4 regions of the Bacillus hominis genome follow, and region 2 is predicted to be linked to each of the others. Evidence: riboswitches for the same ligand, from Rfam matches in the RefSeq annotation. Region 2 holds a riboswitch; each other region holds the start of a gene.
The links. A riboswitch is a leader RNA that binds a small molecule or an ion and turns the genes downstream of it on or off. The one in region 2 is predicted to bind S-adenosylmethionine.
Positions count from the first base shown of each region.

Region 1: linked by a shared signal. The riboswitch ahead of QUF93_RS03490 (peptide ABC transporter substrate-binding protein) and the one ahead of QUF93_RS17840 (hypothetical protein) in region 2 are both predicted to bind S-adenosylmethionine.
Region 3: linked by a shared signal. The riboswitch ahead of QUF93_RS17265 (M20 family metallopeptidase) and the one ahead of QUF93_RS17840 (hypothetical protein) in region 2 are both predicted to bind S-adenosylmethionine.
Region 4: linked by a shared signal. The riboswitch ahead of QUF93_RS22445 (bifunctional homocysteine S-methyltransferase/methylenetetrahydrofolate reductase) and the one ahead of QUF93_RS17840 (hypothetical protein) in region 2 are both predicted to bind S-adenosylmethionine.

Region 1 covers NZ_JAUCFS010000005.1:191,940-195,100, reverse strand. The annotation lists gene proC (pyrroline-5-carboxylate reductase) at 1-10, shown strand, start outside; gene QUF93_RS03495 (glyoxal/methylglyoxal reductase) at 12-845, shown strand; SAM riboswitch class I at 998-1,103, shown strand; gene QUF93_RS03490 (peptide ABC transporter substrate-binding protein) at 1,236-2,876, shown strand.
Region 2 covers NZ_JAUCFS010000005.1:2,959,116-2,962,276, reverse strand. The annotation lists gene QUF93_RS17850 (YwiC-like family protein) at 1-712, shown strand, start outside; gene QUF93_RS17845 (hypothetical protein) at 744-935, opposite strand; SAM riboswitch class I at 1,198-1,296, shown strand; gene QUF93_RS17840 (hypothetical protein) at 1,335-1,655, shown strand; gene QUF93_RS17835 (SWIM zinc finger family protein) at 1,908-2,297, shown strand; partial or broken gene QUF93_RS17830 (flavodoxin family protein) at 2,321-2,407, shown strand; gene QUF93_RS17825 (group-specific protein) at 2,425-2,787, shown strand; partial or broken gene QUF93_RS17820 (TIGR00366 family protein) at 2,913-3,047, opposite strand.
Region 3 covers NZ_JAUCFS010000005.1:2,850,976-2,854,136, reverse strand. The annotation lists gene QUF93_RS17270 (DEAD/DEAH box helicase family protein) at 1-920, shown strand, start outside; SAM riboswitch class I at 997-1,098, shown strand; gene QUF93_RS17265 (M20 family metallopeptidase) at 1,188-2,393, shown strand; gene QUF93_RS17260 (Lrp/AsnC family transcriptional regulator) at 2,529-2,969, opposite strand.
Region 4 covers NZ_JAUCFS010000005.1:3,831,154-3,834,314, forward strand. The annotation lists gene QUF93_RS22445 (bifunctional homocysteine S-methyltransferase/methylenetetrahydrofolate reductase) at 1-1,783, opposite strand, end outside; SAM riboswitch class I at 1,853-1,962, opposite strand; SAM riboswitch class I at 2,166-2,279, shown strand; gene metI (cystathionine gamma-synthase/O-acetylhomoserine thiolyase) at 2,465-3,161, shown strand, end outside.

The DNA.
Region 1 (3,161 bases), 2.8 Mb from region 2:
GGGGAAATAATATGAGTTTAACAAGTTTAAAAGACTATACAACATTACATAACGGTGTAAAAATGCCTTGGTTCGGTTTAGGTGTTTTTAAAGTAGAAGATGGTTCAGAAGTAATTGATTCTGTAAAAGCAGCAATTAAAAATGGCTACCGCAGCATCGATACTGCTGCAATCTATCAAAACGAAGAAGGCGTTGGACAAGCGATCCGTGAATCAGGTGTTTCACGTGAAGAATTATTCATTACATCAAAAGTGTGGAATAGCGATCAAGGCTATGAAACAACACTTCAAGCATTTGAAACTACATTAGAAAAATTAGGTCTAGAATATTTAGATTTATATTTAGTACATTGGCCTGTAAAAGGGAAATATACTGAATCATGGAAAGCGTTAGAAAAGCTTTATAAAGACGGCCGTGTTCGCGCTATTGGTGTGAGTAATTTCCACATTCACCATTTGCAAGATGTATTTGAAATCGCTGAAATTAAACCAATGGTTAACCAAGTAGAATACCATCCACGTTTAGCTCAAGAAGAATTACACACTTTCTGTAAAGAACATAATATCCAGCTTGAAGCTTGGTCACCATTAATGCAAGGACAATTACTTGATAATCCAACGTTACAAGAAATTGCGACAAAATATAATAAATCAACTGCGCAAATTATTTTACGCTGGGATTTACAAAACGAAGTTGTAACAATCCCTAAATCTATTAAAGAACATCGCATTATTGAAAATGCAAATATATTCGATTTTGAATTAAGTGCTGATGACATGAAAGCAATTCAAGCACTCAATGAAGATCGTCGCGTTGGTCCAGATCCAGATAACTTTAACTTCTAGTAGAAAAACCACTGCCATATGCAGTGGTTTTTCCGTTAAAGAAAACTGAAAATTTAAACTACATTTCATTAGGTTGACACTTCATTATCCAAGGTGTAAGATTTTGAATTATCAAAGAAACACAAAAATTAATAAAATTTATTCGTTTACTCATTGTATCAAGAGAGGTGGAGGGACTGGCCCTTTGAAACCTCGGCAACAGGTTCATTTTGAATACTGTGCCACTTCCTGCAAGCCTTATGGCTTGAAAGATAGAATGAGGGAATTCGTTTATATACGGGTGCATAACTTGTACGTAAAAATCCCTCTTTCTCAATATGAAAAGAGGGATTTTTTATTTTTCATTTCCCTCATCATCACCCAAACTTAATTATTTAGGAGGAAAATCAAATGAAAAAGAAGTTTGTACCCGGTATTGCATCAGTTGTAGGAGTAAGTATTTTATTAACTGGTTGCGGTAGTTATAAAAACGAAGCAAGCGGAGCAAATGCAAAAGACGAGGCACCTAGTAAACAGGTTTTAAACTTATCTTCACCTACTGAAATACGAACAATGGATACAGCTCGTGCTACAGATACTGATTCTGGTCAAGTAATGAGAAACGTATTTGAAGGTTTGTATAATCTTGGTGAAGGTAACAAACCTGTCCCTGGCGTTGCAAAATCTCATGAAGTAAATAGCGATAAAACGAAATACACATTCCATTTACGAGATTCAAAATGGTCAAACGGTACTCCTGTTACCGCGAAAGATTTTGTCTTCGCTTGGCAAAGAGCTGTCGATTCAGCAACAGCCTCTGAATATGCATTTCTATTCTTTGATATTAAAAACGCAACAAAAATTAACAACAAAGAACTTCCAGCCGATCAACTTGGTGTAAAAGCAGTTGATGACCATACGTTTGAAGTAGAATTAGAGCGTCCTGTTCCGTACTTTATTAGCTTAACAGCGTTCCCAACATTTCTACCAATTAACGAAGAATTCTTTAAAGCACAAGGTGATAAGTACGCTTTAGAAGATAATACAATTTTGTACAACGGGGCTTTTACACTAAGTGATTGGAAGCACGAACAAAGCTTTAAATTCAAGAAAAATCCTACCTATTGGGATAAAGATAATGTCAAACTGGAAGAAATCAATTTTAACGTCGTAAAAGAAAAATCGACAGAAGTAAATTTATTCGAGTCAAAACAATTAGACCGTATAAAACTAACATCTGACTTCGTTGATAAATATAAAAAAGATGCTAACTTTAAAGAGCGTCCGAACGTAGGCGTACAATTTTTACGTATGAATCAACAAAACAAAGTACTTCAAAACGTTTCTGCACGACAAGCAATCGATCAAACAATCGATAGAAAATCCTTTGTAAATACGCTCTTAAATGATGGTTCTACCCCAACTTATGGCCTCGTGCCACAAAACTTTGCAAAAGGACCTGACGGAAAAGACTTCCGCGTTGCAAACGGGGATTTAACAAAGGTTGATACAAAATCTGCACAAGAACTATGGAAAAAAGCAAAAAAAGAACTTGGTTCTGAAAAAATCACATTAGAATTATTAACAAGTGACGGTGACCTTGAGAAGAAAACTGGTGAGTTCTTAAAAGGACAACTAGAAAAGAATTTAGAGGGCTTAACAGTAAATATAAAACCGCAACCGCGTAAGCAACAAGTTTCACTCTTATTAAAAGGTGACTACGAAATTGGAATTGACGGTTGGAGCCCTGACTTTGCTGATCCAATTACATTCCTTGAATTGTTTACAACGAATAATCCTTACAACTTAGATCATTACTCTAATAAAGAGTTCGATGAAACAATAGAAAAAGTGAAAACGACTTTAGCTGGTGATGAAAAGGCTCGCTTTGACGCATTACTAGCATCAGAGAAAATATTATTTAAAGACTCTGTTATCGCTCCTCTTTACCAAAAAGGAGAATCTTATTTAGAACGTTCTTATGTGAAAGGCATTGTGCAAGTAGACTTTGCAGGTCAATTAAACTTCAAATGGGCAAAAATTGAAAAATAAATTGTAACTTTGACCAACGTTATTCCACCATACTAATTATTTTTTCACAAAACGCATTAAAAGTAGGTTCCTTAATACACCGGAATCTACTTTTTTAATATATTATTTCAAGAAATTAACATTCTATTTTTATTATTGACATATAGTTCTTTCCAGTGTTAATATTCTAAATAATCAAAGAAACGAAATATTTCACCATCAAAATATAATGTCTACTACGTTGAAACATATAACGACAGATTATAGTTCAACATGTATATACATATAGAACACCTGATTACCTAT
Region 2 (3,161 bases):
TATTCCGAAGCAGCATGGAGCATGGGCGATGCTTGTCATACCATTTTTATTAAGTGTCATACTTGGGAACCCTACTTTTTATCATATCCCACTGTTTTTAGCCTGGTTCTTTATCTATCTAGCTACGTATCCATTTCTCATGTACATAAGGCAAAGACGGAAAATAGAATTTTTACACACTGCAATGGTGTATTCTATCATTGCGTTCGTATTTGGGATGATTTCTTTATTATATGAATGGCGAATTGTTTTATTCGCAGTATTAATGCTTCCATTGTTTATTGTAAATATGTATTACGCTCGTCAAAAAAATGAACGAGCATTACTAAATGACATTTGCGCGATTATAGTGTTTTGTATAGGTGGTTTAATAAGTTATTATTTTTCAATGAAGCAAATCGATAAAACAGCAGTATTCATTGCGCTTATTTCATTTCTATATTTTTTAGGAAGTACGTTTTATGTGAAAACGATGATTCGTGAAAAAAATAATCCGAAGTATCGTTTTATATCTTGGGGATATCATATTGTATTAACGGTAATCGTATTTACTATCAATCCATGGTGTTCTCTTATATTCGTACCAAGTGTCATTCGAGCAATTATATTGTACGGTAGAAAGATTTCTATATTAAAAGTAGGGATTTTAGAAATTGTTAATTCTGTATATTTTTTAATAATAACGGTAATAATGATGAAGTATGCCATTTGAAAAAAACTTCCCATCTTTTGATGGGAAGTTTTCATTCTTGTTCTAAAATATGAACGGTATAATCGCATCTTTGTAATGCTTGCTCTACAGCGTAAAGGGATTGCTCTATACGTGCGCGATTAAAATCTTTTTCAACGGTCTGAAGTGCTTCTTCTAAACAATGTTTTGCTTCTTGTAATGATTGAAAAGAATCTTGTACATATCCGCGGGCGTTTTGATGCATTTCATAATCCTCCTTGAATGTTCATATATGTATAGTATGAACATTCAAGGAGGAAAATATAATTTGTTGTATTTGTCCCGCATTAACGGACAGTAAAACGTCCATGTCAAAATTCAGCGAAGTGGGAGATTAACTGTCCATAAATGCCCGATTGGTGAAGGCTAATAATCAGTAGGGGATGGACCACTCCCCACTGATTAAAATTTCACTTTATTTGACAATTATAATAAAATTACGTATAGTTAAATTTAAAGTGAATATTTTCTTATCCAGAGAGGTGGAGGGACTGGCCCGATGAAACCCAGCAACCGCGATGCAGGTGCTAATTCCAGCAGAACATATTTGTTCTGGGAGATAAGACGAAGATATACGTAACTTCTTCTTATCGGAGAGGTTTTTTTGTTGCAAAAAAACCGATTACGAAAACATATAATAAGAAGAAAGGGGTTGCGAAGTACTGTGACACTCGAAAAATACGTAAAACTGCGTAGTACAGTTTATGAATATATGATAGAGCAAGATAAGCCAATATCATTGTTAGATATTCAAGAACATATCGTTTCGCATCATGAAGGAAAATTCACTAAAAAAATGTTACATCAATTTTATTTATCAAGACTATTAGATGAACTCAAACTGGATGGGAAAATTACTTTAGCTGATGATGAATATCTCTATGCTGAAAAAGGGGTATTTTATAAAGCGGGAAAAGGGAGCTAAGCTCTCTTTTTTTTGAAGTATGTAGTGTAAAAGACTGCTAAAGCAGCCTGATACAGGGAATGGTGTTGAGTGTGTAGTGTCAAAGATTGAATGTGCCTGAAAGAGGCACTTCATATCGGCTGCAAATGAAAAGAGACACCTTCGCCGAATAGGTGTCAGTCGTTTTGTCACGTAGACTCGCTACTTGACAGTTATTAGAATAACATGCAGGTTTTTTGAAGTCAAAAGGGAATTAAAGGAAGAGGTATTGTTATGTACGCTTACTTATTAAAAGATATAACGAAATGGATTCCAAAGTACATTATAGATAGAGGATATGAATATTATGAAGAGGGACATGTAGAAGATGTTGACATACACGACAAGAAAGTATTTGCTTTCGTTACTGGAAATGCAGGAAACTATGAAGTGATTATTGATCTTGAAGATTTTACAGAAAGTAGCTGCGAGTGTCCTTATGAAAATTTTTGTAAGCATATGGCGGCAGTTGTTTATGACATTCAAGGTGCTGGTGAGAGTACAGTTAAAGAACAACTGAAAGGTTTAGAAAAAGAAGAGTTACTAACAGTATTAAATCGTTTGTTACAAGGTTCGAAAAATGTACAAATCGTAGAGAAGATGTTAAAGAAAGGGAAGATTTAACTGTAGAGGGGAGTTGCTTTGTAGTGAACGTACTAATTATATACGCTCACCCTAGTCTTTCAAGCTTTAACGCAGCAATTTTAGAGCATGTGCAAAAAGGACTTATAGAAGAAAAGGCTCGTACATTATGAATGAAATTGATCGTATTATAAAGTGTTGCAACTGTGATGACGAACTTTTTCGTACGTATATTACGTGTTTAGTCCAATTGAAGAAGTGTAGTGAAACGTTTCAACAAATTCAGATGCAATTAAGAAATGATTATTTAATAAGAGGGATTTGTGAAAGAGAAGTTGATGAGGTAGTACGAGGAAGCAAAGAATATGAAATACATTTTCTTCCTAAAGTATTACGATGGAATTTCTTGAGGGAAAATCCACATCTGATTGAAAAAGTATGTGAAGATTTTTTTGCATTTGAGTCATTAAATCTTACGGAGATAGAGTGGGAAACGATTATAAATTGCATGGGAAATAAAGTGAAACTTTAATCAGTGGGGGGGTTCTTCCCCTACTGATTATTAGCCTTCACCAATCGGGCATTTACGGGCAGTTGAGCTCCTACCTAGCTGCTTTTCTCCAGCCGAATTTTGAGATGGGAGTCTTACTGCCTGGCAAATAGCGGGAAAGTAGTTTCATTGGAAATACTAATAAAGAAAGTAGAAAAAGCTCCTCCAAGCGAAAGCCCTTCACTATTTACTCCAATCATCATCCCCATAATTCCTGCGTAGAACGGAAACTGAAGTAAAATACTGTATTTAATGTACATGTTAGAACAGCAAAAATTTGTAAGAATGGACGCTGCTACGAGTCAATATTTTAAATACCCTTTAAGAAGGATATCAGCTATTTTTAACGAATTCTG
Region 3 (3,161 bases), 110 kb from region 2:
ATGAGGCGAGTGTTTTATTTGATACGAGCTTAATGGGAGCATTTTCGTTAAAAGACGCTGCTTCCGGTTCGCGTTTTAATATTATGTCTGGTTTAGTAGCGATGCAAATGATGTTAATTGGACTGTTAGACGGTGTTCAATCAATTGGTGTAGTTACACCGTACCGAGCACAGTCCCGCTTTTTATCAACGTGTATTAGAGAACTGTTGCAGAAAACGAAATATCAACACATACCAGTATTAGCGGCAACAGTTCATAAGTTTCAAGGTTCTGAAAGAGATATGATGATATTTGATACGGTTGATAGTTATCCGCAGGAACGTCCTGGTGTGTTATTCTTTGATCATAAAAACCATCGCCTCGTCAACGTAGCAATAACGAGAGCGAGAGGGAAGTTCATTCAATTATCGGATTGCCATTATATGCGTAAAAACCTTTCGAGAAAACAAGCGTTATCACAATTAACAGCGCATATAGAACGTCACGGAGATGTGTATGATCGCACGACATCAAGACAAGTATGGGAGCGGAAAATTTCGAAACGTTTACGCTGGTTTATGGAAATGAATCTTGAAGAGCCGAAAGGGCTACTCAAAGATATTTTAGCTGCGAAACGAAAAATTATCATTTCACTTCCAAGTACAAGACAAGTGGATAAAAGAGTATGGCAAGCGTTAATGCGTACAAATGCGCAAGTAACAGTTTATAGTGATGGACCAGTTCCATTAAAGAATGTAAAGTTACAAAGACAAAATAAAGCATTCCCGTTCTTATTAATCGATGATGAAATCTTTTGGGCAGGGGCACCACTTACATCTCAAATGATATTTGAAGGTAGTACGGAATTTCCGTACATATGTGCAAGACTGCAAGCACCGGAAACAATTGGTGTATTAAAAGGATTTTTAGATATTCGGTAAATTCGGATAGGAATTCCTTGACTTTTAGTCGGAATGAATTTAGAATGAAAAATAATTTAATATAATTTTATGAAAATTCTTATCACGAGAGGTGGAGGGACTGGCCCTACGATACCTCGGCAGCAGATTCTTTATGAATACTGTGCCAATTCCAGCAAGGTAACTTGAAAGATAAGAAAGAAGCTCATTTTTGAATGTATATTTCAAAGCCTCTTTCTATCTTTTAGAAAGAGGCTTTTTTACGTGAAAATAAAAGGAGGAAGAAAAATGGGAGCGACAGGAGTAACGTCACAAAGAAACATAATTGAAGAGAGTATAGAAAGAAATAAGGAAAAGTACATAGAAACAAGTCATAATATTCATGCGAATCCGGAGATTGGTAACCAAGAATTTTACGCATCAAGAACGTTAAGTTTATTACTAGGTAGCGCAGGATTTCAACTGCAGCACAATATAGCGGGGCATGAAACAGGTTTTATCGCGCGAAAAAGTTCAGGAAAACAAGGGCCAGTTATCGCATTTTTAGCTGAGTATGATGCTTTACCGGGACTCGGTCATGCGTGTGGTCACAATTTAATTGGCACAATTAGCGTTGCAGCAGCAATTGCATTATCAGAAACGCTTGAAGAAATTGGCGGAGAAGTTGTTGTGTTCGGAACACCAGCAGAAGAGGGTGGTCCAAATGGTAGCGCGAAATCGAGTTATGTAAAAGCTGGTTTATTTAAAAATATTGATGCGGCGCTTATGATTCATCCGAGCGGAAAAACAGCGACAACGAGTCCATCACTAGCAGTAGATCCACTTGATTTTCATTTTTACGGAAAAACAGCTCACGCCGCAGCTTCACCTGAAGAAGGGATTAACGCATTAGATGCGATTATCCAGCTGTATAATGGTATTAACGCACTTCGCCAACAACTTCCGTCAGATGTGAGAATTCATGGCGTCATTACAGAGGGCGGAAAAGCACCTAACATTATCCCAGACTACGCATCAGCAAGATTCTTCATCCGTGCAGCTACGCGAAAAAGATGTGCAGAAGTAACAGAAAAAGTAAGAAATATCGCAGAGGGAGCAGCATTAGCAACAGGTGCAAAAGTAAAAATTCATCAATTCCAAAATGAAATCGATGAACTACTCGTAACAAAAACATATAACGATGTCGTAGCTGAAGAACTGGAATTACTAGGTGAAGACGTAAATCGTAAAGAAAGAGTAGGCATCGGTTCAACTGATGCAGGAAACGTAAGCCAAGTCATACCGACCATTCACCCGTACATTAAAATCGGTCCAGATAACTTAATTGCGCATACGAATGAATTTAGAGAAGCAGCACGCTCAGAACTTGGAGATAAAGCGTTAATTACATCGGCAAAAGCATTAGCGAATACAGCGTATCGATTAATTACGGAAGAAAGCTTGTTAGAGAAGGTGAAGGAGGAGTTTAGAGCGGCGCAGAGGAATCAGGGGTAGGTGAGAAGGAAGATTATACCCGGGGTTTTTTAGTAGGAAATTGAATAAAAAAAGAACCAGCCTATGGCTGGTTTTATTATATTATAAAAGGATTTTTTTACATACACTTGATATTTCTACCTTAGTACCCTCTTATTAGAACGACAATTTCTCCTCAAACTCACTCTTTAAAACAATTAAAGGAGACGACAAGCCAAATTGCATTAAAGAGTCTAAAAATGCAGCGAGAGAATCCATCGAATCGCTCATAACTTTCATCATATAATTAAACTCCCCACTAATTCGATATAAATCTGTTACTTCAGGAGCAGCATTACAAAATTGGATGAAATCAGAGCATTGGCTCGTTTTAAACATGATGAATGCTTGAATGTTTTTATTAATTTTGGAAGGCTCAAATTTAGTTCGGTAAGCCGCTATAACTCCTTGATCTTCAAGTTTGTTAATTCGTTCTTTTACAGCAGGTTGCGTCATGGATATAATTCGTCCTATTTCTGAAACAGAAATTCTCGCATTTTCATACAACAAGTTCATAATTTTATGATCGATTTCATCCAGTTTTACTGTGTTTTGCATCGTGTAGCCTCCTTTTTTGTTTTCTAAAGTGAATCACAAATTATAACTATAATATCATAAGTGAACGAATTAAATTACCTATAAATCTATATTTAAAATTATTGGTGTTTGCATAAAAATATAAGTATAGGATTTATCCCGCATTAACGGGCAGTAAAACTCCCATCTCAAAATTCAGCTGGAGCAAAGACG
Region 4 (3,161 bases), 870 kb from region 2:
GATGTTCTGTAATTTCATATTTTAAAAACGGCGTAATAAGATAAATACCGTTAAAATATTTCATTGCCGCATCGATCAACTCTTGTGAAATACGAATTCCTTCCTCAATAGCAGCCTCTTTCGTTTCATGTCCATCCATTCTTTGTCTTATCTCTTCTGGAAGAGTAATACCCGGCACTTCAAAATGAAGAAAATCTGCATTCCGCTTACTTACTAACGGCATAATTCCAATAAAGATTGGTTGTTCCAAATGCTTTGTCGCTTCATATACTTCTTTAATTAAAGCTACATCATAAATCGGCTGAGTTAAGAAATATTCTGCTCCAGCATCTATTTTTCGTTCCATTCGTTTTACCGCTGCTTTTAAATGCCTTACATGAGGATTGAATGCCCCACCGACAGAAAACCTTGTTGCCGGACCAATTGATTTCCCTAAAATAGAGCGACCGTCGTTCATCTCTTTAATCATTTTAATTAGCTCTATAGATGACAAATCATATACAGAAGTTGCACCTGGAAAATCACCAACGCGCGCTGGATCACCAGTTAAAGCTAGCACTTCCTCCATACCTAATGCTGATAATCCAAGCAAGTGAGACTGTAGTCCAATGACGTTATGATCTCTACACGTTAAGTGCGTCAATACTGGAATATCATGCTTCGTTAATAATGCACCCATAGCCATATTCGAAACACGAGGAGATGCTAATGAATTATCTGCTAGAGTAATAGCATCCGCTCCAGCCCTTTTCAGTGCTCTTGCCCCTTCAAAAAATCGCTGCGTGTCTAACGTTTTCGGTGGATCTAATTCCACTACAACTGTCGTTTGTTTCTTTGCCTTCTCTGCGAGAGTAACATGAGCTCTCGAACGCTTCTCGTGTGTATGGACCACTTTAGGCCTTTGAATCGTCTCCTTTGCTATTACAGGTGTAATATTTGCAATAGCACGTTTCATTCCTGCAATATGTTCCGGGGTAGTACCACAACAACCGCCTAATAAACGAATACCTTGTTCAATAAATTTTGGTGTCATCTCTTCAAAATATGCTGGACTTCCCTCGTACACATAACGCCCTTCCACATAATTCGGGAGACCTGCATTCGGATATGCTGATAAGTAGCCATTTTGAGGAATCGATATCATTTTGAAAGCTTCCGTCATATGAAGTGGCCCTAGTTGACAGTTCAATCCAACAACATTGGCACCGTAGTCTAAAAGCTGTTTTAATATTTCATTGACATCATTCCCATTTTGAGTCGTACCTGCCTCATGTAACGCTAACTGAGCAACAATCGGAATATTCGTTTGTTTACGCAATACTTTAACGGCATGCAATAATTCAAATTCATCATAAAAAGTTTCTAATAGTAATCCATCAACCTGTTCTTCTAGTAAAGTACCTGCCTGCTCAAGTAACATAAATTCTCGCTCTATGTCAGTCGTTGTAACAGCACCAATATGTTTCATACCTCCAATTGTCCCTAAAATTGCATTCCGCTCTGTTACTGATGCTTTCGCAAGCTTCACTGCCGCTCTATTAATTTGGACAACTTGATTTTCTAATCCATACATACGTAATTTCGCTTCATTTGCCCCATACGTATTCGTTTGAATAACATCCGCTCCAGCAGCTACATATTGTTTATGGATTGATATAATTAAGTCCGGATCAGACAAATTCAATTCTTCAAAACTACTTTGTAAACCATGCGAATGTAATAAAGTTCCAACCGCACCATCGCCTATTACAATTCCTTTTGATAATAAATCTAGTAATTTCACGAATCTCCCTCATTTCTATCAATATAAAAACCCCTCTTCAAAGTGAAGAGGGGGACATAATCGTTCCTCCTCTTATTATGCAAAACACACGTTTTGCAGGTTTTAGCACCGTTTCAAACATTTAGTTTGAAGGTTGCCGGGTTTCACAGGGCCTTTCCCTCCACCGCTCTCAATAAGAGTTTGTCTTTATTATTTTATTTATGTAGCTAAAAGGAAATGCGTTCCCCTTTTAACAATGTTTGTTAATTTTTTATAAATTTAGCATGCACAAAAATAAAAGTCAATGACACTTGCGGAAAATTAAAAAAATATTTAAAATAAAGTTGCAATTCAATTATCTTTTGTTGTAAAGTTAAAAACATAATAAAATTTCATACGAACATTCTTATCTAGAGAGGTAGAGGGACTGGCCCTGTGACGCCTCAGCAACCATTAACGTTCATTCGTTAATAAGGTGCTAATTCCAGCAAATTGTGAAAGATTTGACAGATGAGAAGAAGACTCTATTCAAAACGAAAGCCTTCTTCTTAGAAGGCTTTTTTTATTTTACCCCGCATTAACGGGCAGTAAGATTCCCACCTCAAAATTCAGCTGGAACAAAGAAGTTAGGTTGGAATCGAACTGCCCGTAAAAGCCCGATTGGTTCAACTAATTGTTAATTTAAAAAGGAGGAATTTTCATATGTCAACTATCGAAACAAAACTAGCACAAATCGGAAACCGTAGCGAAACTACAACAGGAACTGTTAATCCACCCGTTTATTTCTCAACCGCTTATCGTCACGAAGGGCTTGGTAAATCTACTGGCTTTGACTATTCAAGAACTGGAAATCCGACTCGTGGTCTATTAGAACAGGCAATCGCAGACTTAGAATATGGCGAACAAGGTTATGCCTGTAGTTCAGGAATGGCAGCTGTGCTCCTCGTCCTTTCGTTATTCCGTTCTGGAGATGAACTTATTGTATCCGAGGATTTATATGGGGGAACGTATCGATTATTTTCTGAGCATGAAAAAAAGTGGAATATTCGATGTAGATACGTAAATACACAATCTATTAAACAAATTGAGAAAGCTATCACAACTGAAACAAAGGCTATTTTCATAGAAACTCCGACTAATCCACTAATGCAAGTTACTGATATCGCAAGTGTCGCAAGTGTAGCGAAAAGGCATGGACTACTTCTTATTGTAGACAACACATTCTACACGCCTTATATACAACAACCATTAACAGAAGGCGCCGATATCGTACTTCACAGTGCAACGAAATATTTAGGTGGGCATAACGATGTACTAAGCGGACTTGTCGTTGCAAAAGGAAAAGAACTTTGTGAGGAAATTGCTCATTATCATAATGCCTCAGGGGCTGTCTTAAGTC